2 linked regions of the Azospirillum sp. TSH100 genome follow. The protein of the gene in region 1 interacts with the protein of each later gene in a pairwise test. Links are inferred from orthologs where the notes say so. Each region holds a gene or a part of one and is shown in the gene's direction. Other genes may lie near its edges.

Region 1 (15,415 bases):
GGCGGGCGCGCATGCTGGAGCAGGCGGGCTTCCGGATCCTGCGCTTCTGGAACACCGACGTGATCGACAATCTTGACAGCGTGCTGGAGACCATCCGTGCGCGTCTCGAAGAGACCCCCATTCTTCGCAGCCAGCCCTCGGGCCGGGAGTTCCCATGATCGCCAAGCTGACCGGCATCGTCGATTCCACCGGCACCGACTGGGTCGTGCTCGACGTCAACGGCGTCGGTTACCTGCTGTCCTGCTCCAACCGCACCCTGTCGCGTCTGGCGGTGGGCGAGCGGGCGTCGCTGGTCGTCGAGACCTTCATCCGCGAGGAGCGCATCGTCCTGCACGGCTTCGGCGATCAGGCCGAGCGGGACTGGTTCAAGCTGCTGACCACCATCCAGGGCGTCGGTGCCCGGCTGGCGCTGTCGATCCTCGGCGTTCTCGACCCCGACCAGCTGACCCGCGCCATCGCCTCGCAGGACAAGACCGCGCTGGTTCGGGCCGACGGCGTCGGGCCGAAGGTGGCGGCGCGCATCCTCAACGAACTCAAGGACAAGGTCGGCAATCTGGCGCTCGGTCCGGCGGCAAGCGCGGGCGCGCCGGCCGGCAAGGGCGCTCCCGCCGCCGTTCCGGGCGCCAGCCCGGCGCTGGCCGATGCGGTGTCGGCGCTGGTTAATCTCGGCTATGGCCGGTCGGAGGCCTTCGGCGCGGTCGTCGCCGCCGGGCGCGTGCTGGGCGATGAGGCCGGCGTGTCCGATCTGATCCGCCAGGGTCTCAAGGAACTGAGCCAATGAGCGATCCCCAAAACGATCGTCTGGTCCAGCCGGGCCAGGGCCACGGCGATTCGGCCGAGGCGTCGATCCGCCCGCTGTCGCTCGCCGAGTTCATCGGCCAGCGCCAGGCGCGCGAGAACCTGTCGATCTTCATCCAGGCCGCCCGTTCCCGCAACGAGGCGCTGGACCATGTGCTGCTGTTCGGGCCGCCCGGCCTGGGCAAGACGACGCTGGCGCAGATCGTCGCGCGTGAACTGGGAGTCGGCTTCCGCGCCACCTCCGGCCCGGTCATCGCGCGGGCCGGCGATCTGGCGGCGCTGCTGACCAATTTGCAGCCGCACGACGTCCTCTTCATCGACGAGATTCATCGCCTTAATCCCGCCGTGGAAGAGGTGCTTTATCCCGCCATGGAGGATTTCCAGCTCGACCTCATCATCGGCGAAGGCCCATCGGCGCGGTCCATCCGGATCGACCTGCCGCCCTTCACCCTCGTCGGCGCCACGACGCGCAGCGGCCTGATCACGCGCCCCTTGCGCGAACGCTTCGGCATTCCCGTGCGCCTGCAATTCTACGAGCCGGACGAGCTGGAACTGATCGTGCGCCGCGCCGCCGGTGTGCTCGGCATGGGCATCACGCCGGAGGGCGCCCGCGAGATCGCCAACCGCTCGCGCGGCACGCCGCGCGTCTCGGGCCGCCTGCTGCGCCGGGTGCGTGATTTCGCCGCGGTGGCGGGGGTGGAGGAGGTCGACAAGCGTGTCGCCGATGCCGCGCTGACCCGGCTGGAGGTCGACCGGCTTGGACTCGACAGCATGGACCGCCGCTATCTCGGGCTGGTCGCCACCAATTACGGCGGCGGGCCGGTGGGCGTCGAGACGCTGGGGGCGGCGCTGGGCGAGCAGCGCGACGTGCTGGAGGAGGTGGTCGAACCCTACCTGATCCAGCAGGGCTTCCTTCAGCGCACGCCGCGCGGGCGCATGCTGACCGACCAGGGTTTCCGCTATCTCGGCCTCAACCCGCCGAACGCGCCGCTGCGGCAGCTCGACCTGCTGGACCGCGCGCCCGATCCGACGGAGGGGGATGGCGATGAGTGACGCTCCCGCCCTCTCTCTGTCCGGATGGTTCGCGGAGGATGGCACCCACCGCTATCCGCTGCGGGTCTATTACGAGGATACCGACGCCGGCGGCATCGTCTATCACGCCAATTACCTGCGATTTGCGGAACGGGCGCGGACGGAGATGCTGTACCTGATGGGCTTCCGTCAGAAGGAGATGGCCGAGGGCTCGGGCGATGTCACAGGTGTGTCATTTGCGGTACGGCGCCTGACCATCGATTTTGACGCCCCTGCCAAGCTGGAGGACGTGCTTGAAGTGGAAACCCGAATCGTCGATATCCGCGGTGCCTCCTTCGCAGTTGCACAAGTCATCCGCCGCGACGGTCGCGTGCTGGCGCGCGCCGACCTGCAGCTGGTGACGATCAACCGGGCCGGACGGGCCGTGCGCCTTCCCGAACCGGTGAAAGCGGCGATGGAGACGCTGCATGCCAAGCAATCCACGCCTGCCCACTCATAACCGACCGCTTTCCTTCCACATCCCCGTGCCAACAGCGCAACCGCGAGACTGACTGCGATGGACGCCCTGCAAACCGCCCAACTGGCCGGCAATGCCGCCGCCACGACGGCACATGAGATCACGATCCTCGGCCTGTTCTGGCAGGCCGACGCGGTCGTCAAGATCGTGATGATGATGCTTGTCGTCGCCTCGATCTGGTGCTGGGCGATCATCATCGAAAAGCTGATGCGCATCCGCCGCCTGAACGCCCAGGCCGATGCCTTCGAGGAGGCGTTCTGGTCCGGCGGTTCGCTCGACGCGCTGTACGACCGCATCGGCCAGACCCCGGCCGACCCGATGGCCGCGACCTTCTCCGCCGGCATGCGCGAGTGGCGCCACGCCGCCGACCGCGGCATCGGCGGCACCATGAAAAGCTCGCTGCAGCAGCGGGTGGAGCGGGTGATGGCGGTGACCATCGGCCGCGAGATGGCGCGGGCCGAACGCTACATGACCTTCCTGGCCTCGGTCGGCTCGACGGCCCCCTTCATCGGCCTGTTCGGCACGGTGTGGGGCATCATGAACTCCTTCACCTCGATCGCCGGATCGGGCAACACCAGCCTCGCCGTGGTGGCGCCCGGCATCGCCGAGGCGCTGTTCGCCACCGCCATGGGCCTGCTGGCCGCCATCCCGGCCGTGCTGTCCTACAACAAGTTCTCCACCGACCTCGGCCGCTACGCCGACCGGTTGGACACCTTCTCGGGCGAGTTCTCGGCGATCCTGTCCCGCCACCTCGAGGAGCGGGGAGCCGCCTGAACCATGGCCGGACAACTCGCAGGCAAATCCCACGGGCGCGGCAAGCGCCGGGGCTATCGCGCGATGGCCGAGATCAACATGACGCCGTTCATCGACGTCATGCTGGTCCTGCTGATCGTCTTCATGGTCGCCGCCCCGATGCTGACCGTCGGCGTACCGGTCGACCTGCCCAAGACCAATGCCGCTCCGCTGGAGCAGCAGAAGGATCCGCTGTTCGTCACCGTGCAGACCGACGGCCGCGTCTTCGTCCAGGAGACGCCGGTCGAACTGACCAACATGGTGCCGCTGCTGATCGCGGTGACCAACAACAACCCCGAGGCCCGCATCCTGGTTCGTGGCGACGCCAAGATCGCCTACGGCAAGATGCTGGAGGTGATGGGCACCATGAGCGCCGCCGGCTTCAAGAAGGTCGGTCTGGTCGCCGAGATGCCGAACGGCCCGACCGCGTCCAGCGCGCGGGTCGGCGCCCCCAAGCCGGCGCGTTGAGGCGGGCGGAACTCCCATGCGCAAGCCCCTGATCGCCTCGGCGGTGCTGCACGTCGCGCTTGTCGCGCTGATGGTGCTCGGCCTGCCGCCCAGCGATCGCAAGCTGGAAATCGCCGCCTCGATCCCGATCGAGATCGTCGACGTCGGCGAGATCACCCAGGCTGCCCGCGTCGAGAAGGGCGAGCCGAAGCCGGCCAACGCCGCTCGTCCGCCGATGCCCGAGGCCAAGCCCGCCCCGCCGGCTCCCGAACCGCCGGACGAGGAGGACGAACCTCCTCCTCCGCCCCCGCCGCCCACGAAGACGCCGGAGCCACCCAAGGTCGCCCAGGTGCCTCCGCCTCCGCGCGAGCCGACGCCGCCGCCCAAGCCTGCCCCGACGCCACCACCTCCTCCTCCGCCGCCTCCTCCTCCGCCCCCGGATCCGGCGCCGTCGCCGACTCCGAAGCCGCCCGAGCCTCCCAAGCCCGAGCCTCCGAAGCCGGAACCGCCCAAACCGGAACCGCCGAAGCCCGAGCCTCCGAAGCCGGAGCCGAAGAAGCCCGAGCCTCCCAAGCCGGAACCGCCCAAGGCGGAGCCGAAGAAGCCGGAACCGCCCAAGGAAGTGGCGAAGGCCGAGCCGCCGAAGGATTCCAAGGCCGAGACGAAGAAGCCGGATGCTCCGGCCAAGCAGCCGGAGAAGCCGTCGGCCAAGACCGATCCGCTGTCCGACCTGCTGTCGAACGTCGGGAAGATCAAGCCGTCGGACAACCCGAAGGCGGACGGCAAGGCATCGGCCAGCGCCAACAGCGACGCCAAGCCCAGCCAGAAGACCGCGTCGGCGGCTCCGGCCGGCGCGGCGAAGGCGACGAACGGCCCCGACAAGCCGTTCAAGCCGTCGGGCCGCGCGCTGGACGCCATCCGCGGCCAGCTGAGCAAGAACTGGAACTTCGACAGCGGCCGCAAGGACGCCGGTTCGATGCAGATCGAGATCCACGTGGAGGTCGGCCGCGACCACAGCGTGGTCCGCGCCTGGATCGACGACAAGTACCGGTCGCGCTACATGTCGGACGCCGCCTTCCGGGCGTCGGCCGACGCGGCGGTGCGGGCCGTCAAGCGGTCCAGCCCGCTGGAATTGCTTGCCAGCGAGTTCACGCCGCAGACTTATGAAGATTGGCGCTTCATCGTGTTCAATTTCGACCCGAGGGACATGTTCTGACCATGACGACGAAGACGAGGCTTCTGTTGAAGCTGGCCGGGGCCACCGGCGCGCTTCTGCTCTCCCTCGGCGTTGCCGCTCCGCAGGAGGCGCGCGCCGAGTTGCGCATCGACATCACGCGGGGCGTGTCCGAGCCGCTGCCCATCGCGATCACCAGCTTCGCCGGATCGGGCGGGCGTGACGCGCAGATGGGCGCCGACATCTCCAAGGTCATCTCCGACGACCTGGAGCGGTCGGGCCTGTTCCGTCCGCTGGACCCGCGCGGCTTCCTCCAGACGCCTGACCAGCTGCGCAGCGGCGAGCCGCGCTATCAGGACTGGAAGGCGCTGGGCGCGCAGGCGCTGGTCGCCGGCAACACCACGACCGGCGGCGACGGCCGCATGAAGGTCGATTTCCGCCTGTGGGACGTTGCCGCCGGCCAGTATATGCAGGGGCTGAGCTACAGCGCCTCGCCGCAGGAATGGCGCCGCATCGCCCACATCGTGGCCGACGCCATCTACAAGCGCCTGACTGGCGAGGACGGCTATTTCGACACGCGCATCGTCTATGTCGCCGAATCCGGCCCGGCGAACGCGCGCAAGAAGCAGCTGGCCATCATGGACCAGGACAGCGCCAACCATCAGTTCCTGACCGACGGCCAAACCCTGGTCCTAACGCCGCGCTTCTCGCCGACGTCGCAGGAAATCACGTACATGTCGTACTTCAACAAGAAGCCGCGCGTGTACCTGTTCAACATCGACACCGGCCGCCAGGAGGTCCTGGGCGACTTCCCCGGCATGACCTTCGCCCCGCGCTTCTCGCCGGACGGCAACAAGGTCATCATGTCGATGGCCCAGAACGGCAACACCGACATCTACACGCTGGACCTGCGCACCCGCCGCCAGACCCAGCTGACCGACGCGCCGGGCATCGACACCGCCCCCAGCTATTCGCCGGACGGCCAGCGGATCGTCTTCGAGTCGGACCGCGGCGGCACCCAGCAGCTCTACGTCATGGGTGCCGACGGTTCGGGCGTGAAGCGTCTGACCTTCGGCGAAGGCCGCTACGGTACGCCGGTGTGGTCGCCGCGCGGCGACCTGATCGCCTTCACGCGCCAGCGTGGTAGCAGCTTTGCAGTGGGCGTAATCCGTCCGGATGGGTCGGGGGAACGAATCCTGACCGAAGCCTTCCATGTCGAAGGTCCGACCTGGGCGCCGAACGGCCGTGTTCTCATGTTCTTCAAGGACTTGCCGTCGGGTGACGGCCGTGGCCGCAACGCGAAGCTGTACAGCATCGACATCACCGGCGCCAACGAGCGTCGCGTGAGCACCCCGGTCGATGCGTCGGACCCCGCGTGGTCGCCCTTGATTCCCTAGTGGAGTAGCCCTATTTTGCGGCCACGCGGGAGCAATGCTCAAGACAAAGGTCGGACGTCGTCTTTTCGTCGGGGATTGGCGGAAAGAAGCGGCTCCCGCTCAGACAATGTTCGACCATCCAACAAGTTTCGTTCAAGGGGTCCCTGAACATGCGCATGAAGTTCCTTGCTCTCGCCGCGGTCGCTCTGCTCGCCGCTTGCGAATCCACTCCGAACGACGCCGCCAACGGCGCCAACACCGGTGCCCAGCAGTCGATCCGTCCGGGCTCGGCGGAAGATTTCGTCGTCAACGTCGGCGACCGCGTCTTCTTCGGCCTCGACCGCTTCGACCTGTCGCCGGAGGCTCGCGCCACCCTCGACCGTCAGGCCAAGTGGCTGCAGACCTACGGCTCGGTCACCGTCACCGTCGAGGGCCATGCCGACGAGCGCGGCACCCGTGAGTACAACCTGGCCCTGGGTGAGCGCCGCGCCAACTCGGTGAAGAACTACCTGGCCGCCAAGGGCATCCCAGCCAACCGCGTCAACGTCGTCTCCTACGGCAAGGAGCGTCCGGCCGTGGTTGGCTCGAACGAGGCCGCCTGGTCGCAGAACCGCCGTGGCGTGACCGTCGTCAACTGATGACGCCGGTCCCCGCCTGATGGGGAACAGGGAAGGGCGCCGCCGCCGGGCAACCGGGGCGGCGCCTTTTCTTTTTGGGCGATGCGTCCCCGGCTCTTCCGGTGGCCGGATTTCCGGCGCTGTCGGTTCTTTGCGCCGGCGCGCAAGTTCTGCTAAACAGCGGCCATCGCGTCGCCTTTTTCGTTCGCCATGGTCGCCGTGGGTGCTCCCCCGGCATCAGATCTCCTCAGGATCCCACGCGCATGACCAACATCCGTCCCGTCGCCGCCCTGCTGCTGGGTGGCATGCTCGCGGCAAGCCCCGCTCTGGCCCAGTCCAAGGCGCAGATCGAGCGGCTGCAATCGCTGGAAACCCAGGTCGCGGTGCTGGGCGGTCCGGTGGAGGTGGCGCAGCTGTCGCCTTCCGTCGCCGCCGACTTCGAGATCCGCCTGCAGAACCTCGAACGCACCATCCAGGATTTGACCGGCAAGTACGAGGAATCGACTTATCAGGTCACCCAACTGCGCGAGCGTCTGGAGAAGGTGAATGCCGACGTCGATTTCCGCCTGAAGGAACTGGAGAAGGGCGGTGGGGCGACCGGCGGTGCGATGGGCGGCGCCATGTCCGATGCCGCGCCGAGCAAGCCGTCCAAGGCTGCCGCGGCTGACGACAAGAAGGCCGACAAGCCGGCGCAGACTGCATCGGCCAACCCGCCCTCCACCGCTGGCCTGTCGCCGGAAAAGCAGTATGAGCAGGCATTCGAGCTGCTGCGCAACTCCGACTATGATCGGGCGGAGAAGGCGTTGCAGGAGTTCATCGCCAAGAACAAGTCGCATGCCTATGCCGGCAACGCGCAATATTGGCTGGGCGAGAGCTATTACGTCCGCAACAAGTTCCCGGAGGCGGCCCAGGCCTTCGCCGAGGTGCTGTCCAAGTACCGCACAAATCCCAAGGCGGCGGACAGCCTGCTGAAGCTGGGCATGACCTTGCAGCAGATGAACAAGAAGTCGGACGCCTGCACCGCCTTCGGTCAGCTGTTGACCAAGTTTCCCGAAGCCTCGGCCAGCGTGAAGCGCCGCGCCGATACGGAGCGCAAGCGCATCAATTGCCCGGCCTGATGGATGGCGACTCCGGCGACGGCACTGGCGAAGGTCGGCCGGTCTCGCCGGAGGAGTTTGCCCGTGCCCTGGCGGCGCTGGGCGGATTCGAACCGGCTCCGGCCGTCGCTGTCGGCGTTTCCGGGGGCGGCGACAGCGTGGCGCTTGTCCTGCTGCTGCGGCATTGGGTCGCGGAGCGGGGCGGAAGCCTGCTGGCGCTGACCGTCGATCATGGACTGCGGCCCGAGTCCGCGGCTGAAGCAGCGGCGGTCGGACAGGCGATGGCCCGGCTCGGCGTTCCGCATCGAGTGCTGCGCTGGGACGGCGCGAAGCCGGCTGGGGGGCTTCAGGCGGCAGCGCGGGCGGCGCGGCACCGGCTGCTGGGCGCGGCCTGTTCCGAGACCGGTATCCTGCATCTCGCGCTTGCCCACCATCGCGACGATCAGGCGGAAACGGTTCTGCTGCGCTTGGCGCGTGGTTCCGGCATCGACGGTCTGGCCGGGATGCCGCCCGTTCGCGCCGATGGTGCGGTGCGGGTGATTCGACCCCTGCTGAATTTTTCCCACGTCCGGTTGCTGGCGACCTGTCGCGCCGAGGGCGTCGACTGGATCGAGGATCCTTCCAATCACAATCCCCGCTTCGCCCGCGCCCGGCTGCGGGCCGCCTGCGATCTGCTGGGCCGGGAGGGGTTGGATGGCGCGCGGTTGGGCGAGGTTGCCCGGCGGGCCGGACGGGCCCGTGCCGCGCTGGAGCAGGCGACGGCCGCGCTGCTGGCGGAGACTGCGGCCATCCATCCGGAAGGCTGGATCACGCTGGCACCCGAATCCCTGCTGGCGGCACCGGCGGAAATCGCGCTGCGGGCGCTGGGGCGGGCGCTGGCTGCGGTCGGTGGGCCGGTGCATCCGGTGCGCGATGAGGCGCTGGAGCGGCTGCTTGGCGGGCTGGCGGACGGTCAGGGCGGCACGCTGGGCGGCTGCGTGGTGCGGATGCGGCGTGGCACCGTGATGATCGCGCGCGAACCGGCGGCGGTGACCGAACGTCCGACGGTCCCGCCGGGTGGGGCGGTTCTGTGGGATGGCCGATTCGATCTTCGGGTGTCGTCGCGGTGGAAACTGCCCGTCACGGTCGCGGCGCTGGGAGCCGCCGGCTGGCGCGAATGGGCAGGGCGGCAGGCGCCGGAGACGCTGCCCAACCTGCCGGTTCCGGTGCGGGAAACCCTGCCAAGCCTTTGGTCGGGCGCAGATTTGCTTGGTGTGCCGATGGTTGGTATGTGCTACGGGTTTGGCGCGGATGGACAGGAGCCGGTGGATCGCGCGAAGTTTCGTCCGCTTTCGTCCTTGGGAAGACCAGCTTTTACGGTTGTTTCGGACCGGGGCGGCATTATTTAATCAGGGAACGTGCCCGTAGGAGTCCGGGGTGCGGCCTTGTCGGCGCACCGCATGGCGATGGGTTCGCAGAAAGGCGTGTGACGTGAACAATTTCGGCAAGAACCTCGCGCTCTGGATCATCATAGGGCTGCTGCTCGTGGCCCTGTTCAACCTGTTCCAGAGTTCCTCCACCCGCAGCCCGCAAACGACCGTTCCGTTCAGCGAGCTTCTCGCCGAAGTGGACCGGGGCCAGGTCGCCGACGTGACGATCAAGGGCAACCAGGTTTCGGGCCATTTCTCCGACGGCCGCTCCTTCAGCACCTATGTCCCGCCCGAAGCGGGTCTGGTGGAGCGCCTGACCAACAAGAACGTCCGGATCAACGCGGTTCCCGACGATAGCAACGTGCCGTCGCTCTTCTCGGTGCTGCTGTCCTGGTTCCCGATGCTTCTGCTGATCGGCGTCTGGATCTTCTTCATGCGCCAGATGCAGTCCGGCGGCGGCAAGGCGATGGGCTTCGGCAAGTCGCGGGCCCGCCTGCTGACCGAGAAGGTCGGCCGCGTCACCTTCGACGACGTCGCCGGCATCGACGAGGCCAAGCAGGAGCTGACGGAGATCGTCGAGTTCCTGAAGGACCCGCAGAAGTTCCAGCGGCTGGGCGGCAAGATTCCGAAGGGCTGCCTGCTGGTCGGTCCTCCAGGCACCGGCAAGACGCTGACCGCCCGCGCGGTGGCCGGCGAAGCCAATGTGCCGTTCTTCACGATCTCCGGTTCCGACTTCGTCGAAATGTTCGTCGGTGTGGGTGCGTCCCGCGTCCGCGACATGTTCGAACAGGGCAAGAAGAACGCCCCCTGCATCATCTTCATCGACGAAATCGACGCGGTCGGCCGCCATCGCGGCGCCGGCCTGGGCGGTGGCAACGACGAGCGTGAGCAGACGCTCAACCAGCTGCTGGTCGAGATGGATGGCTTCGAGGCGAACGAGGGTGTGATCCTGATCGCCGCCACCAACCGTCCGGACGTTCTCGACCCGGCGCTGCTGCGTCCGGGCCGCTTCGACCGTCAGGTCGTGGTGCCGAACCCCGACGTGCTGGGCCGCGAGAAGATCCTCAAGGTCCACATGCGGAAGGTTCCGCTGTCGCCGGACGTCGACGCCAAGGTCATCGCCCGCGGCACCCCCGGCTTCTCCGGCGCCGATCTGGCGAACCTCGTCAACGAGGCCGCTCTGCTGGCCGCCCGCATCGGCAAGCGCGTCGTCGGCATGGCCGAGTTCGAGGCCGCCAAGGACAAGGTCATGATGGGTGCGGAACGCCGCTCCATGGTCATGACCGAGGACGAGAAGAAGCTGACCGCCTACCACGAGGCCGGCCACGCCATCTGCGCCATCCACTGCGTCGACAGCGATCCGGTCCACAAGGCAACCATCATCCCGCGCGGCCGTGCGCTTGGCATGGTGATGCGCCTGCCGGAAGGCGACCGCATCAGCCTGTCGCAGGCCAAGCTGCTGGCTGACCTGACCGTCGCCATGGGTGGCCGCATCGCCGAGGAACTGATCTTCGGCAAGGAGCGGGTGACCACCGGCGCTTCGGGTGACATCAAGATGGCGACCGAGATGTCGCGCCGCATGGTGACGGAGTGGGGCATGAGCGACAAGCTCGGCCCGCTGCTGTACGGCGAGCCGACGCAGGAGGTGTTCCTGGGCCATTCGGTGACCCAGCACAAGAACATGTCCGACCGCACCGCCCAGCTGGTCGATGAGGAAATCCGCCGCATCGTGGACGAGAGCTACGACCGCGCCCGGACGATCCTGACCGAGAACATCGACCAGCTGCACACCCTGGCCAAGGGCCTGCTGGAGTACGAGACGCTGAGCGGTGACGAGATCAACCGTCTGCTGCGCGGCGAGCCGATCCTGCGCGACGACGATCGCGAGACGATGGCCGTCCCGCCGCGCCCGACCACGGGCACCGGCCGCCGGTCCTCCGTTCCGCCCAGCACCGGGCAGGAAAGTGGTGGCATCGGTCCGGAACCGCAGGGCACCTGACGGTTCAAGGTTCGGAAATGAAGAAGGCGGCGCTGTGAGGCGCCGCCTTTTTGCTGGGTGGTTTTGGGTTTGGCGGGAAGCGCCTACAGCGCGCCCTTCTGCTCGCGGCGGCGGTCCAGCGCCACGTCGAACTGACGCAGCAGCTTCTGCATGCCCTCGAAGTACAGCTTGCGCGACGGGGTGTTCTTCATGCAGCGGGCGTCCAGATGGGCGACGCTGGTCAGAGCCGACACGCAGTAGCCGAGCAGCCAGTAGCGCGAGCGGATGCTGCGCAGATAGTCGCGGAAGGGCTCCGGCTGGCCGTTCATGAAGCTGCTGAACGAGGTCTCATAGTCCGACAGGATGGTGCGGATGTCGAGCAGCGTGGTTTCCAGCAGCTTGCCCACCTTTTCGATGTGCATCAGCAGCTGGGTCTCGTAGGGCTTGTGCATGCGGATGTCGACCGGAATGCACTCGCGCGACTTCAGCCAGGTCAGGATGGTGCGGGCGCGCGGAGCGATGCGGCGCAGCTGGTACTCGTAGAAGGTGGTGCCCTTCCACGCGCTGAAGATGGTGTCGGCCTCCGACCGTTCGATGCCGAAGGCGGAGACGAACAGGCCGGCCTCTTCCAGGTTGGGGTTCCAGATCGCTTCCAGGAAACGCTCGATGCTCTGGGCGCTGCCCTGGCTGCCGGACAGGGCCTTGCGGACGATCGGTTCGATGCGGGCGCGGATCAGGCGGCGGAGCTGGTGGTCCTCCTCGTTGGAGATCAGCCAGTGGCGCGGATCGACGGCGATCTTCTCCGCCTCGAAGCAGGTCTTCAGCAGGAAGGCGTCGAGCGACGGCACGTCGTCGATCATCTGCAGCATCTTCATGTCGCCGATGATGCCGTTTTCCTGCGGCCCGTGCTTGATGCCGAACTGCTCCTCCAGAAGCGATTCGGCGTTGCGGCCACGCAGATAGATGGCGATGCCGCCGGCTTCCGGCGCACGGGCGTTGTGCGGCACATAGATGCCGGTCTCCACCGGGCGCTCGCCGCCTTCCAGATCCTCGTCCTCGGCGATGGGATCACCACCGTCGTCGTCGCGGTCGTCGAAGTTCGGGTACTTGAACAGGATGCAGTTGTTCAGGCCCTGCGCCTTGAACATGCGCTGCTCTTCGGGGATCTCGCGCGTGATGGCGATGAGATTCATCGACACGCTGGACCCGCCGTAAAGGATCTGCTCAAGGATCGGAGAAACCGAGTCCATTTTCTTGCGAGCGCGCATGAATATTACCCAAATCCGCGAATATTGCTCAAATCATAAACGCCACTTTCGCAAACGCAAAGAGGGATCGGTGGACCGATCCCTCTCTTCATCATGCGATTGCAGGCGCCTTTCCGCCGCTCAACCCTGCTGGCCTCAGCCGGCCTTCGGCGTGCCGCCCAGCGAGCCGAGCAGGCTGGCGACTTCCGCCGCCTCGTCCACCGCGACCATGCCGACGGTGTGATAACCGCTGTCGACATGCATCACCTCGCCGGTGACGCCGCTGCCCAGATCCGACATCAGGAACAGGCCGGCGCCGCCGACCTCCTGGATGGTGACATTGCGCTTCAGCGGGGCATTCAGCTCGTTCCACTTCAGGATATAGCGGAAGTCACCGATGCCGCTCGCGGCCAGAGTCTTGATCGGGCCCGCGGAGATGGCGTTGACACGGATGTTGCGGCCACCCAGATCGACGGCGAGGTAGCGGACGCTGGCCTCCAGCGCGGCCTTGGCGACGCCCATCACATTGTAATGGGGCATGACGCGCTCGGCGCCGTAGTAGGATAGAGTGAGCAGGCTGCCGCCGTCCTTCATCAGCGGCACGGCGCGTTGCGCCACCGCGGTGAAGGAGTAGCAGGAGATGTCCATGGTGCGCAGGAAGTTGGCCCGCGTCGTGTCCAGATACAGCCCGTCCAGTTCGTTCTTGTCGGAAAAGGCGATGGCATGAACCACGAAGTCCAGCCCGCCCCATTCCTGTTCGATGGCGGCGAAGGTCGCGTCGATGCTGGTCTCATCCGTGACGTCGCAGGGCAGGACCAGCTTGGCGTCGACCTGCTCGGCCAGCGGCTTCACCCGCTTCAGCAGCGCATCGCCCTGGTAGGTGAAGGCAAGCTCCGCCCCGTGCTGGGCCAGGGTGGAGGCGATCCCCCAGGCGATCGAACGATCGTTGGCCACGCCCATGATCAGGCCACGCTTGCCGGCCATGAGCGGCATCGGATTGGACATCGGAACCTCGTGAACGACAGATGTGCTGCGGCTCCAGCCGCGAAAAGTGCGGGGCATCCTACACGAAAGCGCCCAATGGTCAAACCGACGCGGGCTGTCTCACCGCAGGAGGCGACGCATGTCTCGCCCTGAGGACAATACCCGCCACGGGGAGGAGGAGCGCAGTCGCATCCTGACCAGCCTGCGGGAGCTTGGCGGCTTCTTCGGTCACTCGATGCTGCGCTTCTACAACGACAACTGCTTCCAGACCGCGGCGGCGCTGACCTACACCTCGCTGTTGGCCATCGTGCCGATGATGACCATCGGCTTCGCCATCTTCTCGGCCTTCCCGGCCTTCAGCGCCCTGCAGCTGCGGATCCAGACGGCGCTGGTCAAGAATCTGGTGCCGGAGATCGGCGACGCGATCCTGGAATATCTCGGCCGCTTCATGGCGAATGCCGGGCAGATGCCGATCTTCGGCGTGATCGGGCTGGCGGTGTCGGCGGTGCTGCTGATCTGGACGATCGAAGGTTCCTTCGCCACCGTCTGGCGCGTGCGCGAGCCGCGATCCTACGTGACGCGCATCCTGTCCTTCTGGGCGGTGGTATCGCTGACACCGCTGTTCGCCGGCGCCAGCCTGTCCCTGTCCAGCACGCTGTGGACGGCGCTCGAGGTGGCGCATCTGGAGGGCGTTGTCCACCCGCTGGCGGGAATTGGCATGCTGCTGCCCTTCGCCCTGCAATTGGTCGGCTGTTCGCTGCTGTATCTGGTGATCCCGAATCGGGACGTGTTCTGGCTGGACGCGCTGTGCGGCGGAGCGATCGGGTCGATCCTGCTGGAAGGGTCGAAGGCGATCTTCGGCTGGTACATGCGCGAATATCCGGCCTACCAGACCATCTACGGCGCCCTTTCGGTGGTGCCGATCTTCCTGTTCTGGCTCTATATCGCGTGGTCGACGGTGCTGTTCGGCGCGGTGGTCACCGCGTCGCTGCCGGAATGGCGGGCGGGCAAGGTCACCCGCGGCGGCATGGAGGGGCTGCTGCCGGCCCAGCGGCTGGCGCTCGCCCTGGCGGTCCTGCATGAGCTGATGGAGGCGAGCCGGCTGGGCGTTGGCATGCGCCGCCGGACGCTGGTCGGCCGGGTGCCGGTGGGCACGCTGCTGATCGACGGCATCCTGGAACAGCTGCGCGATGCCCACTGGGTCGCCCACACCACCCGTGACGCCTGGGTGGTTACCCGCGACATGGGCGAGGCGACTCTGCTGGACCTGATGAAGGCGCTGGGCATCGGCATGCGCGGCTCCGTCCATGGTCTTGGCGGACTGGATCTGCCCTGGCAGGAACGCACCGCCCGCCTGCTGGACGCCGCCGAGGCGCGGCAGAGCGACCTGCTCAACGTGCCGCTGAAGACCCTGCTGAACGACGATTTTCCGCCAGAAGGGCAACCGGCGGGACAGGGGACAGGGCAGGGCGCGGTGTCGTTGCGGGCCGTGAAGTCGTAAATCCCGCCGGCGGGTCGATGCCCGGTGGAACCATGACCTCCGCGTCGATCAGGCCCGTTGGTGTCAGAGTTTGCGGAAATGAGGCAATGTGCAGGTCCATGTGTCGGAGCCCCTGATCTTCACGCGGGCTTCGACGTTCCGGCATTCATGGTCGAGCGTGAAGTGCTTCTCCACCAGAAGGAGGGCATCCCGTCCGGTGGAATAGGACTGCTCCGCAAGGATGATGTCGTTGCCATGGTTGCACACGACGTCGAACAGGGCGCACGAGTCGGGTGCGGCCTGCTCCTGACCGTCCGAGCGCTCCAGCAGCAGCGACACGCTGTAGCGCCCGGGATCCAGGGTCATATAAGGGCCGAAGCACAGGTAACCGCCGTCGCTTTGCGGAACGCAGGTGCGTATCGCCGGGCGTCCGCACAGCTCGGACGTCTGGCCGATCTGGCTGTGGT
Region 2 (15,289 bases), 350 kb from region 1 along the record:
CTCGAAGGTCTTCTGCTGTTCGGGGGTGGCTTCCTTCTGGTGCTTCTGCTTCCATTCGGAATAGGGCATGCCATAGACGGCAATGCGGGCGTCCTCGTCGGACAGAGGGACGCCGCGCTCCTTGGCGGCCGCGGCGTACCATTTCGACAGGCAGTTGCGGCAGAAGCCGGCGAGGTTCATCAGGTCGATGTTCTGCACGTCGGTGCGCTTGCGCAGATGCTCGACCAGACCGCGGAAGGCGGCGGCTTCCAATTCAATGCGGGTCTGGTGATCCAGATCGGCCATGGGGTCTCAACTCCTCCGGTGTTCTTGTTCAGTTAAGAATGGGGTGGCCGGTGCAGTGTGACCATCCGGCCATAGGGGTGGAAATCGCGTGATCCACCACCGCCGGCGATGGTGCGGACCACCGCCTCGCGGTCGGTGGCGACGAAGCCGGCGAGCGATTGGATGCCATAGTCGAACAGGCGCGGGGTCAGCGGCGTGCCGGGACCGATCATCGCTACCGTGGCACCCGCCGAAACGCGCAGCAGGCGTGGCAGGGTGCGGTTGGCGAGGGACGACGCGGTGACCGCCACCGCATCGGCGCCCGGCAAAAGCCAGTCGCAGGCCGCCTCGGGATACTCACCGTCCTGCGGGCTCATGTCGATCACCTGGGCGCGGGGCATCCGGCGGGCAATCTGCGGAAAACCGCCGACCACCACGACCCTCCCCTCGATCGAGGCGAACAGATCCAGCCCGTTGCCGGGGACGCCGGTCAGGTCGGGCCGGTTGTAGTGCGCGTTCAGCGCCGCGACGCCTACGGAGATTTCCAGCGGGTCCCAGGAGCGGGCGGCCATGGCGGCGAGATCGCACAGAGACCTGCCGGCCCAGCGCTGCGGATCGTCCGCCGCCGCCGGGGCCTGACGGGCGGCGACGCCGAGCCCGTCGTCGGTTTCGACCAGAACCCACTTGTCCCCTGTGACGACCCGGCGGACCTCGGCATCGGCGACGCCCTGGACCAGATCCTGGTACATCCGCTGTGGCCCCCACCAACGCCACAGCGAGTCCGGCACAGGCGACAGCAGGTCGCAAAAGCCGCCGGTCGCCGTCTGCCATTCGTTGAGATAGCGGCTGCCGACGCTGGTCAGCACCGGAATACCCTCGGCGATGGCGGTCAGCATCTCGTCGGAAAGGCCGTCGCCGTGGGATTCCAGCCCGGCGAACTTGTTGACCACCAGCAGGTCGACGCCAGACGAGACGGCGTTGCGGATCGCCTGGCTGGCCTCCGCCACTCCGGTCGGATCGACGCGGCAGGATTGGGATTCCCGGCCCAGTTTCTGGGTGATGTCATAGGCATGGCCGGTGGCGACGTCGACCAGTTCCATCCGCTCGGCGCAGTCGTCGCCCGGCCCGTGGTTGCGTTGAACCAGCCCGCCGACGCGGAAGCCACGCCGCTTCAGCTCTGCCGAAAAGCCGTCCAGCAATGCGTCGACGCCGTAGGAACCGGGCCCATGGATGACGGCACCGGGGCGCAGCGGCGGCAGGGAGGCGGGGAGTAGCGGCATCGGGGTGGACCTTTCGCGGGACGGCGGGCGTATGGCGACGGGCGCCTCAACCGCCGCGTCGGATGCGGTAGATGAAGACCGTCTTATGGACCTCGTCCGGCTGGGTCTCGTGCGACAGCAGCGCGTTGTCGGTCGTGTTGCAGAAATGCCTGAAGTCGATCACCGAGGCTGGATCGGTCGCATAGACCACCAGTTCCTCACCGGTCGCCATCCCGTTCAGCAGGGCGCGGGTGCGCAGGATGGGCAATGGGCAATGCAGCCCCTTCACGTCAAGCTCTCTCACCGGCACCACGCCCGCTCCACACTGGTTGAGGACGAATTCCTTAACAAGGACGTATGACTGTAGCGGGTTCGTCCACGCTTCTCCAGACCGGCGGCCGAAAGGTCGCATGCACGACGGGTGTCCCTGAACCGCGATTTTCCGCCGCCGGCGCTGTTGTACGGCGCAATCGCAGGGAACTTGCCCCTAGAAAACTTGCCCAGAGAAATTTTGGCGGAAGGACAGCGGTCATGGCGAAGCGGCACGGCAATGATATGAGCGAAAAGGTGGTGGTCATCACCGGTGCTTCCAGCGGCATCGGCCGGGCGACTGCCTTGGAGTTCGCCAGCCAGGGGGCGGCGGTGATCCTGGCCGCCCGGCGGATGGCCGCTCTGCACGAGGTCGCGGAGGACTGTATCAGCGCCGGCGGCCGGGCCATGGTGGTGCCGACCGACGTGACAGACCAGCGCGCGATGCAGGCTTTGGCCGACCGAGCCATTCAGGCCTTTGGTGGCATCGACGTCTGGGTGAACAATGCCGGCGTCATTGCTTTCGGCCGTTTCGAGGACATCCCCGACGAGGTGTTCGAGCAGGTGGTGCGCACCGACTTATTCGGCATGGTCCATGGCTGCCGCGCCGTACTTCCCCATTTCCTCGACCGCGGCGAGGGGATCATCATCAACACCGCGTCGATGGTGTCCAACATCGGCCAGCGCTATGCCACCCCCTACACCGCGGCGAAGTTTGCTGTGCGCGGCTTCTCCGAATCCCTGCGGCAGGAGCTGGTGGACGAACCGGACATCCATGTCTGCATGGTCATGCCGGCCTCCATCGACACGCCGTTGTGGCAACATGCCGCCAACTACACCGGCCGGGCGATCAAGCCGTTGAACCCGATCCATCCGCCGGAAGAGGTCGCCGCCGCCATCCTGTCGCTGGCGGCCAATCCCCAGCGCGAACTGTTCGTCGGGGCCGAAGGGCGCCTCGCTGCCGTCGGCAACGCCATGGCGCCGCAGATGACGGAACGGGCGGTGGCCCACACCATCGAGCGCGACATGTTCCAGAACCGTTCGGCACCCGACACGCCGGGTGGCGTTCTGACCGCCATGCCGGAATATCAGGGCGCCAGCGGTGGCTGGTTGGAGCGACGGCCAACCCGCAGCCGGGGCGGGGAAGTGGGGCGGCAGCGCTCTTTCTCCTGGACCAACCTGACGCTGTTCCTGCTGCCGGTGGTGCTGGCCAGCCGTCCGCTGGGTGGTGGCCGGATGCGCCACGTTTGGTGACCAGTCTGCAGCAGGCTTGATCCGGCGGTCCGGAGCCGTTATACGCTCGCCCCTTTTCCGGTGCGGCGGCTGGCCGCACCGGTCATCCGGGCAGGAGGCGGGACATGACGGCGTGCGGGCTCGATTTCGGCACCTCGAACACGACGCTGGGCGTGCAGGACGCCGATGGCTTCCGGCTGCTGGCGCTCGACGGCACACGGACGACCCTGCCGACCGCGGTGTTCTTCGATTTCGAGCATGACCGGACCACCATCGGGCAGGCCGCCATCGACGGCTATGTGTCGGGGGTGGAAGGGCGGTTGATGCGCTCCATCAAGTCGATGCTCGGCACCGACCTGATCGATGCCGATACGGCACTCCGCAAGGGCCGCATCAGCTTCCGCGCGGTGATCGGCACCTTCCTCGATCTGGTGAAGAAGCGGGCCGAGGATGCGCTGGGCGGCGAGCTGGGCGACGTGGTGGTCGGCCGGCCGGTCCATTTCGTCGACGGCGATGCGGCCGGCGATGCCTCGGCGGAAGAGACGCTGGGGCAGATCGCGCGCGCTGCCGGCTTCCGCAACGTCTCCTTCCAGTTCGAGCCCATCGCCGCCGCCCTCGATTACGAACAGCAGGTGACGGGGGAGGAACTGGCGTTGATCGCCGACATCGGCGGCGGCACCTCGGACTTCTCCGTCGTGCGCATCGGGCCGGAACGGCGCGTTAAGGCCGACCGGGCCGGCGACATCCTCGCCAACGACGGCATCCGCGTCGGCGGCACCGATTTCGACCGCGACCTCAGCCTTGCCACCGCCATGCCGGAGCTGGGGCTGGGCAGCGCCATGAAGCGCGCCGGGCTGCTGGCACCGCGAAGCATCTATTACGATCTGGCGACCTGGGCGAAGATCAATTTCCTCTACACCGCCAAGGCGATGGCCGAGCTGGAGCGTTTGCAACGCGATTCCGCCGAGCCGGAGAAGATCGAACGGCTGATCGGCATCGTCGAGCATCGCCAGGGCCATGCCCTGGCAATGGCGGTGGAGCGCACCAAGATCGCCCTGTCCGATCATGAGGCGGCGGAATTGGCACTGGATTGGGGCAACGGGGATCTGGCGCTGGCGGTGGACCGCGGGGCGCTGAACCGCGCGACGGGCTCGCTGGCGGCGCGGATCGGAACCCGCATCCGCGACTGTCTGTCCGACGCCGGCGTGACCGCCGACCGCATCGACGCGGTGTTCCTGACCGGCGGCTCCACCCTGCTGCCCCAGGTCCGCGCGGCGATCCTGGCCGAGGCTCCGGACGCGCGGGTGGTGGAGGGAAACATCTTCGGCTCCGTCGGCCTCGGGCTGACGGTGGAGGCTTTGCGGCGGTACGGCTGAAAGGACGGGGTGGGAGGTTGATTCCCACCCCTGACCGATCACTGCACCACGATGCGCGGCGCCGCACGGCCGCCGGTGCCGCCGCCGATCTTCTCCCACAGGCGGGTTGCGATCCGGCGATAGGCCTGGGCATGCTCCGAATCCGGCTGCGACACCACGATCGGCTGCCCCTGGTCGGAGGTCTCGCGGATCGACAGGTGCAGCGGAATCTCGCCCAGGAACTCCATGCCCAGATCGTCGGCCTCCTTGCGGGCGCCGCCGTGGCTGAAGATGTCGGTGCGGTGGCCGCAGTTGGGGCAGCAGAAATAGCTCATGTTCTCGATGATGCCCAACACCGGGACATCGACGCGGCGGAACATGTTCAGCCCCTTGCGGGCGTCCAGCAGGGCGATGTCCTGCGGGGTGGAGACGATCACGGCACCCGCCAGCGGCACCTGCTGCGCCATGGTCAGCTGGGCGTCGCCGGTTCCCGGCGGCATGTCCACCACCAGAACGTCGAGCGTGCCCCAGTTCACGTCGCGCAGCATCTGCTGCAACGCGCTCATCACCATCGGCCCGCGCCAGATCATCGGCGTGTCCTCTGCAACCAGAAAGCCCATGGACATCACCTTGACGCCGTAATTCTCCATCGGCTCCAGGCGCTTGCCGTCGGGGCTGTTGGGTCGCCCGGCGATACCCATCATCCGCGGCATCGACGGGCCGTAGATGTCGGCATCAAGCAGACCGACCTTCAGTCCGTTCGCGGCCAGCGCCAGCGCGAGGTTGGCCGACGTGGTCGACTTGCCGACACCACCCTTGCCGGATGCCACCGCGACGATGGCCTTCACGCCGGGGACCAGAGGCTTCTGCGGATCGTTCTGCGGTGCAGCCTGGGGGGCGCCACCATGGGAGTGACCATGGGAATGCCCATGCGAGTGGCCCTGTTGCGGTGCCGCCTGGGGCGCGGCCCGGTGGGCGGTCAGCACGGCGGTGACCGAAAGGACGCCGGGCAGGGCGTCGACCGCCTTCTCCGCCGCGTGGCGCAGGGGTTCCGCCTGGGCGCCGCGCTTGGGGTCCACTTCGATGGAAAAAGCGACATGCCCGTCGCGCACCACGAGGCCCGACAACATGCCCAGGCTGACGATGTCGCCGCCCCGGTCCGGGTCGATGACGGTCTTCAGCGCCTGCATGACTTGAGCTTCGCTGATCTGCGCCATGGTTGAAAACTCCGCTGTCTTCCCGATATTGGCGGATATCCGTTGGTGGAATCCTTGCCGAAGGGTATGGGGGACTATAGGACCGACGGACGAGATCGGTAAAGGGATGCGCGGGGCTTAAGCCATTGCGCTTCCACATGATGGGACGAATCGCAGAGGGGGACAGAGTCGGATGCCGTGGAACAATCAAGGTGGGGGCGGCGGTGGCGGCCCCTGGGGTCCCCCGCCGGGCAACAACGGCCCGGGCAATCCGTGGGGGCGGCCCCAGGGCGGAGGAAATGGCGGCGGTGGCGGCGGCCCGCAGCCTCCCGACCTTGAGGATCTTCTGCGGCGCAGCCAGGACCGCCTGCGCCGCGCCATGCCCGGCGGCTTCGGCAGCGGCCGCGGCGTTGCGCTGGTCGTCGGCGTGCTCGGCCTGATCTGGCTCGCCAGCGGCATATACCGCGTCGAGGCCGACGAACAGGGCGTCGTCATGCGCTTCGGCGAGTGGACCCGCACCGAACAGCCCGGCCTGCGCTACCGCCTGCCGTCGCCGATCGAGACGGTGCTGCTGCCCAAGGTGACGCGCGTCAACCGGATCGAGGTTGGTTACCGCTCCTCCGTCGGCGGCGGACGCACCGACCGCGACGTGCCGGACGAATCGCTGATGCTGACCGGTGACGAGAACATCATCGACATCGACTTCACTGTGTTCTGGGTCATCAAGGACGCCGGCAACTTCCTGTTCAAGATCCGCGAACCGGAAGTCACGGTGAAGAAGGCCGCCGAAAGCGCCATGCGCGAGGTCATCGGCCGTACCGACCTGCAACCGGCCCTGACCGAGGCCCGCCAGCAGATCGAAACCTCGACCCGCCAGCTTCTCCAGGCCATGCTCGACGAGTATCAGGCCGGCATCGAGATCACCCAGGTCCAGTTGCAGAAGGCCGACCCGCCGCAGCCGGTCATCGACGCGTTCAACGACGTGCAGCGTGCCCGCGCCGACCGCGAACGTGCCCGCAACGAGGCGGAAGCCTACCGCAACGACATCATTCCGCGCGCCCGCGGCGAGGCGGAGCGGCTGGTGCAGGAGGCCTCGGCCTACCGCGAGCAGGTGGTCAGCCTGGCGCAGGGCGACGCCGACCGCTTCCGCAAGGTTTATGAGGCCTATGCGCTGAACAAGGACGTCACCGCCAAGCGCATGTATCTGGAGACCATGGAGGAAATCCTCCGCGGTCGGAACAAGATCATCGTGGAGGGATCGGCTCAGAACGTCGTTCCCTATCTGCCGCTGAACCAGCTGACCCCGAACGCAACGCCGGCCCCGCAGCAACAAGCGCCGCGTCAGGCTCCGCCTGCCCAGAGCGGCAGCAACCAGGGGGGGGCGCGGTCCGGAACGCAGACGCAGCCGCTGTCTTCGCTGCCCCAAAACACCTCCCTGAACCCTTCAATGTCCGGCCAGTGAGGAGGATCGCATCATGAACCGCACCCTCGCCATCGCCGGCATCGCCATCGTCGCCCTCGGCGTCGTCGCATCGTCCGCCCTGTTCACCGTCAACGAGGCCCAGCAGGCGCTCGTCCTGCAATTCGGCGAGCCGCGCCGGGTGATCCAGGAACCGGGCCTGAAGGTGAAGATCCCCTTCATCCAGGAAGTCCGGCTGCTCGACCGTCGAGTCCTCGACCTCGACCCGCCTGTGGAGCAGGTCATCCTGGCCGACCAGAAGCGTCTGGACGTCGATGCCTTCGCCCGCTACCGCATCCACGACCCCCTGCGCTTCTATCAGACCGCCGGGACCGAAGCGGTTGCTGAAACGCGCCTGAACTCGATCGTCAACTCGTCGCTGCGCCGCGTCCTCGGCAACGTCACGGTGCTGGCCGTCCTGTCGGACGAGCGCGCCCGCATCATGACCGACATCAAGGGCCAGGTGAACGACGAGGCCAAGCGCTTCGGCATCGAGATCGTCGACGTCCGTATCCGCCGCGCCGATCTGCCGGAAGAGACCAGCCAGTCGATCTTCGCCCGCATGCGGTCCGAACGCGAACGTGAGGCGGCGGAGGCCCGCGCACAGGGCCAGGAGCAGTCGCAGCAGATCAAGTCGCGCGCCGAACGCGAACGCACGGTCATCATCGCCGAAGCCCAGCGCGACGCGCAGATTCTGCGCGGCGAAGGCGACAACTCGGCGCTGAAGCTGATTGCCGAGGCGACCTCGCAGGATCCCGGCTTCTATGGTTTCTACCGGTCGCTGGAGGCTTATCGGAAGTCGCTGAACGGCAACGATACCACCATGGTGCTGTCGCCGACCGGCGAGTTCTTCCGCTACTTCAACGGCGTTGGTCCGCAGGTCGGAGGTGGCGCGCCTGCGGCTCCGGTTGCGCCGGCACCTGCCCCGGCGCCGACGCCGACGCCGGTGCAGTAAGGCCGCGGCCACAGGTGAAAGAGGGTAGCGGCCGGGTCGGATTCACTTCCAACCCGGCCGCAGCCATGTCCGGCTTCCGTGGTCCGCAGAAATGGTTCGAAAGAAGGCTCCGGGCTTAAGATTTCCACTGGTGCCGACTGGACCGGCACGCCATCTTGCGGCCATACTCTTGGCTCAACACCTATATGGCCCAGAACTGGGCGGCCGCTCCCGTCCATGGAATCGGCCGGACGTCTGGTAGGGAGAGCACGTTGATTCGCATACCCAACTTCGAACCCGCCACGCGCGGCGCCGTGGCCGAGGCCCGGCCTCGCAAGGCGGGCGTCCGGCCGCTGGTCGCCGCCATCGTCTGGGGCATGACATCGCTCATGGCCGGCGGTGCGGTGATGGGCGGCTTCGCCGCTGCGCCGGCCCAGGCCCAGGCTGCCACGCCGAATCGCAATGCGCCCGGCAGCTTCGCCGATCTGGCGGAAAAGCTGCTGCCGGCGGTCGTCAACATCTCCACCAGCCAGAACGCGCCGCAGCGTCCGCAGGGCCAGCGGCCGGAGATCCCGCAATTCCCGCCGGGTTCGCCCTTCGAGGATTTCTTCCGGGACTTCTTCGACCGCCAGCAACAGCAGGACCAGCCGCAGCGCAAGGCGACGTCGCTCGGCTCCGGCTTCATCATCGACGCCAAGAACGGCTACGTGGTCACCAACAACCACGTCGTTCAGGACGCCGACGAGATCACCGTCATCCTGCAGGACGACACCAACATCAAGGCGGAGCTGGTCGGCAAGGACAGCAAGACCGACCTCGCCCTGCTGAAGATCAAGACCAGCCACCCGCTGGTCGCCGTTCCATTCGGCGACAGCGACGCCATGCGCGTCGGCGACTGGGTGCTGGCCATCGGCAACCCGTTCGGTCTCGGCGGCTCGGTCACTGCCGGCATCATCTCGGCACGCCAGCGCAACATCGATGCCGGACCGTATGACGACTTCCTCCAGACCGACGCCTCGATCAATCGCGGCAATTCCGGCGGCCCGATGTTCAACCTGAACGGCGAGGTCATCGGCATCAATACCGCCATCTTCTCGCCGTCGGGCGGGTCGGTCGGCATCGGTTTCGCCATTCCGTCCAACCTCGCCAAGCAGGTGGTGGCGCAGCTGAAGGACTATGGCAAGACCCGCCGGGGCTGGCTGGGCGTGCGCATCCAGGCAGTGACGCCGGAGATCGCCGAGAGCCTGGGTTTGCCCAACCACAAGGGCGCGCTGGTCGCCTCCGTCACCCCGGACGGCCCGGCCGCCAAGGGCGGCATCCAGGCCGGCGACGTGGTGACCAAGTTCGACGGCAAGGAAATCGACGAGATGCGCCGCCTGCCGCGCGTCGTCGCCGAGACCGGCATCGACAAGGCCGTTCCGGTCGAGGTGTGGCGCAAGGGCAAGGCGCAGACCGTCCAAGTCAAGGTCGGCGAGCTTGAAGCCGCCGAGGAGCAGGGCCTGCTCGCCGCCGGTCCGGACGAGAAGCAGCAGCCGAAGGACAAGGCTCCGGCCCAGAAGCCGACTGAATCGCTCGGCATGAAGCTGACCTCCATCACGCCGGAACTGCGCCAGCAGTACGAGATCAAGCCTGATATGAAGGGCGTGGTCATCACCGACGTGGCGGGCAACTCGACCGCGGCGGAAAAGGGCCTGCGCGCCGGCGACGTCATCATCGAAGTCGGCCAGGAAGAGGTCCGCAAGCCCGAGGACGTGACCGCCAAGGTCCAGAAGGCCAAGGAGCAGAGCAAGAAGTCCGTCCTGCTGCTGGTTGACCGCAAGGGTGATCTGCGCTTCGTGGCGATCCCGCTCAGTTGATCGCGCGCCGGTAACGAACAGGGGCGTCGGCGGGAGACCGCCGGCGCCCTTTTTGTTTGCCGGCGGCGGGAGCCGGAGATTGGACGCCTACGCACCGTCCATCAGCATCGCCAGTGCGACGGCGCCGGCCAGCAGGGCACAGAGCATGGCGACAATGGCGAGGCTGCGCAGATACTGGCGGAACTCGCCCTGCTTCCAGGCGCTGCGCCCCAGCAGCACCAGATAGCCCGCCATCGCGGCGACGATGATCTGCCAGCCCATCCTGTCCTCGTCCTGTTTCCGCCGGGCGCGGAAGCCGGCAGAGATGCACATGCGCGGCCTGGAGGCGTCAAGTCCAAGCCGATAGCCGCGAGCATTTCTATATCGAAAGTGCAGGCTCTCCATTCGGGTTATCTGATGGCATCACCCCACTGGCGACAGTCAGTGCAACTCGATGTGAGAAAAATGCGGCATCTCTCGCTTATGAGATGGTCCTATACGCAAATAAGTAGTGGTTAACAAAACAGTTAATTCCTTTGTGCAGAGTAATGTTCGCTGCTGTGATATCTTTGGATCTGGAAATCTTGGGGAGGCTTTGCGCATATGCCCAATGCGTTCTTCTTTTAACTCCGGAGAGTGGTACCGTAGGACACGACACGGGGGTAACCTCCCCCTAAATAACGGCCTGCCGAAGCTATCGAGGGGTAATCGCCGAATCGCCAAAGCGTCGGGACCTTCCTCTGTACAACGGCCTCCACCCTGGCCACGACGTCATGACGATCGACCAAAATTGCGGGAGCGGACGATGGACTCAGTGCGCGCATTTCTAATCGACTCGAACAAGCTGTTTCGCGAGGGGCTGAAGCGCCTGCTCGACGATTCGCCCTTCCAAATCGTTGCCGAGGCGGGAAACCTGCGGGAGGCGCTGGGGTCGGTTGAAAACGGCTTGCGGCCGCAGCTGGTTCTTCTGGACCTGCAGAATGGCGGCGACGAGGAAGCCGACGGGATGCGCCGCCTGCGCGCCCTTCTGCCGGAAACCCGCATGGTCATCCTGACCAGCGATCTGTGCACCCGCCGCCTCGCCAATGCGCTGGAGGCCGGTGCCGACGGCTACCTGATGAAGGATCTGTCGTCCGACGCGCTGGCCCAGTCGCTGAAGCTGGTGATGATGGGCGAGAAGGTGTTCCCGACCCATCTGGCGGCTCTGCTGATCTCCGGCCGCGTCAACGGCAACGGCACCGAAATGCCGGTGTCGCGCAAGGGCCTGTCGCAGCGCGAGGTGCAGATCCTGCGCTGCCTGCTGAACGGCGACAGCAACAAGATGATTGCCAACCACCTGAACATCACGGAAGCCACCGTGAAGGTTCACCTGAAAAGCCTGCTGCGCAAGATCAACGCCTCCAACCGCACCCAGGCCGCCATCTGGGCGCTGAACAACGGCATCGGCGGCGAACTGGCCGGCGCCAACGTCGTCGCCGCGGCGGCGAACCAGTAACCTCAGCACCTGTCCATTGCCCCATCCCCGCCTTGCCTGTTCACGGGTGAGGTGGGGGACGAGGCAGTCATTGCATGACATGAATTGCCCGCCTGAATGAAGGCGGGCTTTTTCATGGGCTTATTTCATTGGATCAGAATAGCCTGGGATCAGACTGGAAGCCGGATCACCGCACGCAGGCCGCCATAGGGGCTGTCGTCGAGCGTGATGTCGCCGCCATGGCTGCGCGCCACATCACGTGCGATGGTCAGACCGAGGCCTGAACCGCCGGTATCGAGATTGCGGCTGCTGTCGACGCGGAAGAAGGGCTTGAACACGTCGTCGCGCAGATAGGCGGGAATGCCGGGGCCATCGTCGTCCACCGTGATCTCGATCACGCCGTCCTTGCGTTCCGCCTTGACCCAGGCGGTACCGGCATGGCGACCTGCGTTGACCAGCAGGTTGGCGATGCAGCGGCGCACCGCGTTGGGACGCAAGGGCAGGGTCAGCCCCTCCGGTGCTGTCAGCGTCACCTCGGTGCCCTCACGGCGGGCGCCGGCGGCGACTTCGTTCAGCAGGCGGGTCAAGTCGGTCGGTTGCACAGCCTCCGTCCCCTCGCCGCGAGCGAAGGCGAGATAGCCTTCGATCATCTCCTCCATCTCGGCGACGTCGGCCTTCAGTTCCTCCACCTCCGGGTCGAGCTCGGGATCCCCGATCATGTCGAGCGCCAGCTTCATCCGGGTCAGCGGCGTGCGCAGGTCGTGGCTGACGCCGGCCAGCATTTCGGTGCGTTGGTTGATCTGACGTTGGATGCGCTCGCGCATCAGCAGGAAGGCCGACGCCGCCTGCCGCACCTCCGTCGCCCCTTCCATCTTGAAGTTGGAGACGTCGCGTCCCTTGCCGAGCGCGTCGGCGGCGATGGCCAGCCGCTTGATCGGCCGGATCTGGTTGCGCATGAACAGAATGGCGACCGCGAACAGCACGATGGCCGACCCGACCATCCACAGGATGAAGATGTAGCTGGTGGGGGTGAACAGCCGGCGTTCCGGCGACATCACCGACAGCACGCCGTCGGCCATCTGCACCCGGATCTCGTACCATTCATGGGCGACGCGGGTGTTGATGGTGAAGGGCCGGCCGACCCGATCGTCCAGCGCCTTGCCCAGCGTGCGCTCCAGAAGGCCGCTCAATGCTCGGCGTTTGTCCGGCAACGTCTGGTCGGGCTCGACCGTCACGATCAGGTCGGTGGTGCGGGCGGCGGTGGCGAGCGTCCAGTCGCGCCCGTCCTGCGACGGGTCGCGCTCCAGCATGGCGATGACGGTGGCGATGTCGCCGGCAACGGCATAGGCCAGCCGGTTCGTCACCGTGTCCCAGTGGCGGTCGTAGAAGATCCAGGTCGCCACCGCCTGGGCCAGGATCACCGGCGTGACGATGATCAGCAAGGAGCGGCCGAACAGTGTGCGCGGCAGGAAGCGCTTGAGAAAGGGCGTGCGTCGTCGCCGTTCCGCACGGCGGGCCGCCGCCCGGCCGGCCGCGGCGCCATCGGCGCCGGCCTGTCCGCTCGCCGTCACGGATCGGGCCTCAGCACATAGCCCTCGCCGCGGACCGTGTGGAGATAGCGGGGCTCGCGCGGATCGGCCTCGATCTTGCGGCGCAGGCGGGTGACCTGGACGTCGACGGTGCGGGCATTGCCGGCGACCTTGCTGCGTTCGGTCAGTTCGTCGCGGGTGAAGGTCACGCCGGGGGAGGCGGCGAGGATGCGCAGCAGGCTGGCTTCCGCCGTGGTCAGGCGGATCACCTCGTCACCCTGGCGCAACTCGTCGCGGTCGGGCAGGTAGGTGAGGGGGCCGAGGCGCACCGGGGCTGCCGGCGGAGCCGCCGGATCGGCCGGCCGGGCAGCCTGCCGGCGCAGGATGGAGTTGATGCGCAGCAGAAGCTCACGCGGGTTGAAGGGCTTGGCGAGATAGTCGTCGGCCCCGGCCTCCAGCCCGGCGATGCGGTCGTCCGGCTCGTCCCGGGCGGTCAGCAGCAGGATCGGCAGGTCGCGTTCGCGGCGCAGCGATTCGGTCAGCGACAGCCCCGATTCGCCCGGCATCATGATGTCGAGCACCAGCAAGTCGAAGGCCAATCCGCCCAGCTGCGCCCGCGCATCGGCGGCGTCACGGGCGGTGCTGACCAGAAAGCCGTTGCTGGCGAGATATTTGCGCAAGAGTTCGCGCAGGCGGGTGTCGTCGTCGACGACCAGGATGTGGGGCTGATCTTCGGTCATGGCGGGACTATAACGCGGCTCCCCGCAATGGACATAGAGGCGCCATGGGGGACTTATCCTGGGTATGCATGGCGGGCAGGCGTGTAAGCGCTTGGCCGTTTCGGCCCTGATCCGTGTTAGTCTCCATATGCCCTCCGCTGAGGGCCGAGAGACACGAGGAGCGATCACGATGGCCTATGACCACAGGTCCAACGACCCCAGGGACCTGGACGCCCAAGACCTCGCCGAAATGACCCGCGCCTTCCTGGCTAAGGGCGGGAACATTGTCCAATGCCCGCCGGGCGCTTCTGAAAACGTGGTGTATCGCAAGGGCGGTTTCCGCCGCCGCAATCCCAACGATGCGAAGGCCGCCGCGGAGAAGCCGGCCGACGCGACCGCAGCCTCTCCGGCAACAACCGAATCGAAAACCGGCTGATCCGGTTCGGCGTTCTGACGTTCAGCGGCCAATCGTTCAGCGTTTGACGGCAAGACGGGCAGGGGGAACGGGCGGAGCGAACTTCGCCCGGTCCTCCTCGTCTAGCATGCCCATCATGACCTTGCGGAATCCTTCCACCGCCTCGGCCCCTGCCATGCGATAGGCACGGGCGATGCGCTGTCGTTGGGTTTCCGACAGCTGGCGTTCCAGCTCCACACCCTTTTCCGTCAGCTCCAGCAGACGCTGCCGCCGGTCGCGGGCGCCGGTCTGCTGGTCGATGAAGCCCTGGCGCACCAGTTCGCCCAGCACGCGCGACAGGCTCTGCTTGGTGATCTTCAGGATCGCCAGCAGTTCCGACACCGTGATCCTGGGATACCGGCCGACGAAGTAGATCACGCGGTGATGCGCCCGGCCGAAGCCGATCTCCGCCAGAATTTCGTCCGGTTCGGCGGTGAATTCGCGATAGGCGTAGAAAAGCAGCTCCATCCCGGTGCGGAGTTCCTCCTCGCGGAGGAAGAGCTGGTTCACGCCCGCTTTAAGGTCAGCCATGGCGACGCGGTTGGTTCGATTTGTTCTAATTAGGACAGCAACTCAGACATAAACAATCGTACGCCCGGTTACAAGGACAAGCTCATTCCCGCAATCGGCTTTTCCCCCGCGCCTCAGGCGCTGCCGATCAGGATGCCGGTGCCGAAAACCAGCAGCCCGCCGACCACCACCTGGAAGGCGGCCGACAGCAGCGGCGTGTCCATGTAGCGGTTGCGGATCCAGGCGATGATCGCCAGTTCGACCACCACCACCGCAATGGCGACGGCGGTCGCCGTCCAGAAATGCGGGATCAGGTAGGGCAGGGCGTGGCCCAGCCCGCCCAGTGTGGTCATGGCGCCGCAGACCAGCCCGCGCAGCCACGGGCTGCCGCGCCCGGTCAGCGACCCGTTGTCCGACAGCGCCTCGGCGAAGCCCATCGAGATGCCGGCACCGATGGAGGCGGCGAGGCCGACCAGGAAGGTCTCGTGGCTGTCCTGGGTGGCGAAGGCGGCGGCGAACAGCGGGGCGAGGGTGGAGACCGACCCGTCCATCAGCCCGGCCAGACCCGGCTGCACCACCTGGAGCAGGAACAGGCGGCGTTCCGATTCGTGTTCCTGCTCGCGCACCTGCGGGGACACGTATTTGGCCTCAAGCCGTTCCGCCTTGGCCTCGTGCCGCCGCTCCTCCTCGGCCAGATCGCCCAGCAGCTGGCGGATGGCGGCGTCCTGGGATCGCTGGGCGGCGCGATTGTAAAAGCGC

What was found.
Region 2: the proteins of ftsH (region 1) and hflC interact in binary tests that used the Escherichia coli proteins (3 or more experiments, as listed by UniProt). The link is inferred for Azospirillum sp. TSH100 from one-to-one orthologs.

What each region holds. Positions count from the first base shown.
Region 1 is NZ_CP039634.1:1,760,003-1,775,417, forward strand. What follows is about bases 8,904-11,789. They hold ftsH (ATP-dependent zinc metalloprotease FtsH), read left to right. Parts: upstream 8,904-9,320; coding sequence 9,321-11,258; downstream 11,259-11,789. Other genes in these bases: tilS (tRNA lysidine(34) synthetase TilS), read left to right, coding at 8,904-9,238; E6C72_RS08445 (hypothetical protein), read right to left, coding at 11,342-11,789. Also shown: E6C72_RS32175 (endonuclease domain-containing protein), read left to right, coding at 1-158; Holliday junction branch migration protein RuvA, read left to right, coding at 155-781; Holliday junction branch migration DNA helicase RuvB, read left to right, coding at 778-1,851; ybgC (tol-pal system-associated acyl-CoA thioesterase), read left to right, coding at 1,838-2,329; protein TolQ, read left to right, coding at 2,387-3,121; E6C72_RS08410 (biopolymer transporter ExbD), read left to right, coding at 3,125-3,607; E6C72_RS08415 (hypothetical protein), read left to right, coding at 3,624-4,802; Tol-Pal system beta propeller repeat protein TolB, read left to right, coding at 4,805-6,157; peptidoglycan-associated lipoprotein Pal, read left to right, coding at 6,307-6,774; tol-pal system protein YbgF, read left to right, coding at 7,017-7,871; more of tilS, read left to right, coding at 7,859-8,903; more of E6C72_RS08445, read right to left, coding at 11,790-12,430; enoyl-ACP reductase FabI, read right to left, coding at 12,641-13,489; E6C72_RS08455 (YihY family inner membrane protein), read left to right, coding at 13,608-14,969; E6C72_RS08460 (bifunctional 2-polyprenyl-6-hydroxyphenol methylase/3-demethylubiquinol 3-O-methyltransferase UbiG), read right to left, coding at 15,033-15,415. UniProt on the Escherichia coli protein: Acts as a processive, ATP-dependent zinc metallopeptidase for both cytoplasmic and membrane proteins. Plays a role in the quality control of integral membrane proteins.
Region 2 is NZ_CP039634.1:2,109,337-2,124,625, forward strand. Bases 6,301-9,060 are described here. They hold hflC (protease modulator HflC), read left to right. Parts: upstream 6,301-7,091; coding sequence 7,092-8,030; downstream 8,031-9,060. Other genes in these bases: hflK (FtsH protease activity modulator HflK), read left to right, coding at 6,301-7,078; E6C72_RS10020 (DegQ family serine endoprotease), read left to right, coding at 8,216-9,060. Outside these bases: E6C72_RS09980 (DUF1244 domain-containing protein), read right to left, coding at 1-285; E6C72_RS09985 (DUF2478 domain-containing protein), read right to left, coding at 318-1,544; E6C72_RS09990 (sulfurtransferase TusA family protein), read right to left, coding at 1,591-1,833; E6C72_RS09995 (SDR family oxidoreductase), read left to right, coding at 2,055-3,086; E6C72_RS10000 (Hsp70 family protein), read left to right, coding at 3,191-4,441; iron-sulfur cluster carrier protein ApbC, read right to left, coding at 4,480-5,637; more of hflK, read left to right, coding at 5,810-6,300; more of E6C72_RS10020, read left to right, coding at 9,061-9,865; E6C72_RS10025 (hypothetical protein), read right to left, coding at 9,953-10,177; E6C72_RS10030 (response regulator transcription factor), read left to right, coding at 10,650-11,339; E6C72_RS10035 (ATP-binding protein), read right to left, coding at 11,489-12,889; E6C72_RS10040 (response regulator), read right to left, coding at 12,886-13,587; E6C72_RS10045 (hypothetical protein), read left to right, coding at 13,757-14,002; E6C72_RS10050 (MarR family winged helix-turn-helix transcriptional regulator), read right to left, coding at 14,039-14,551; iron exporter MbfA, read right to left, coding at 14,665-15,289.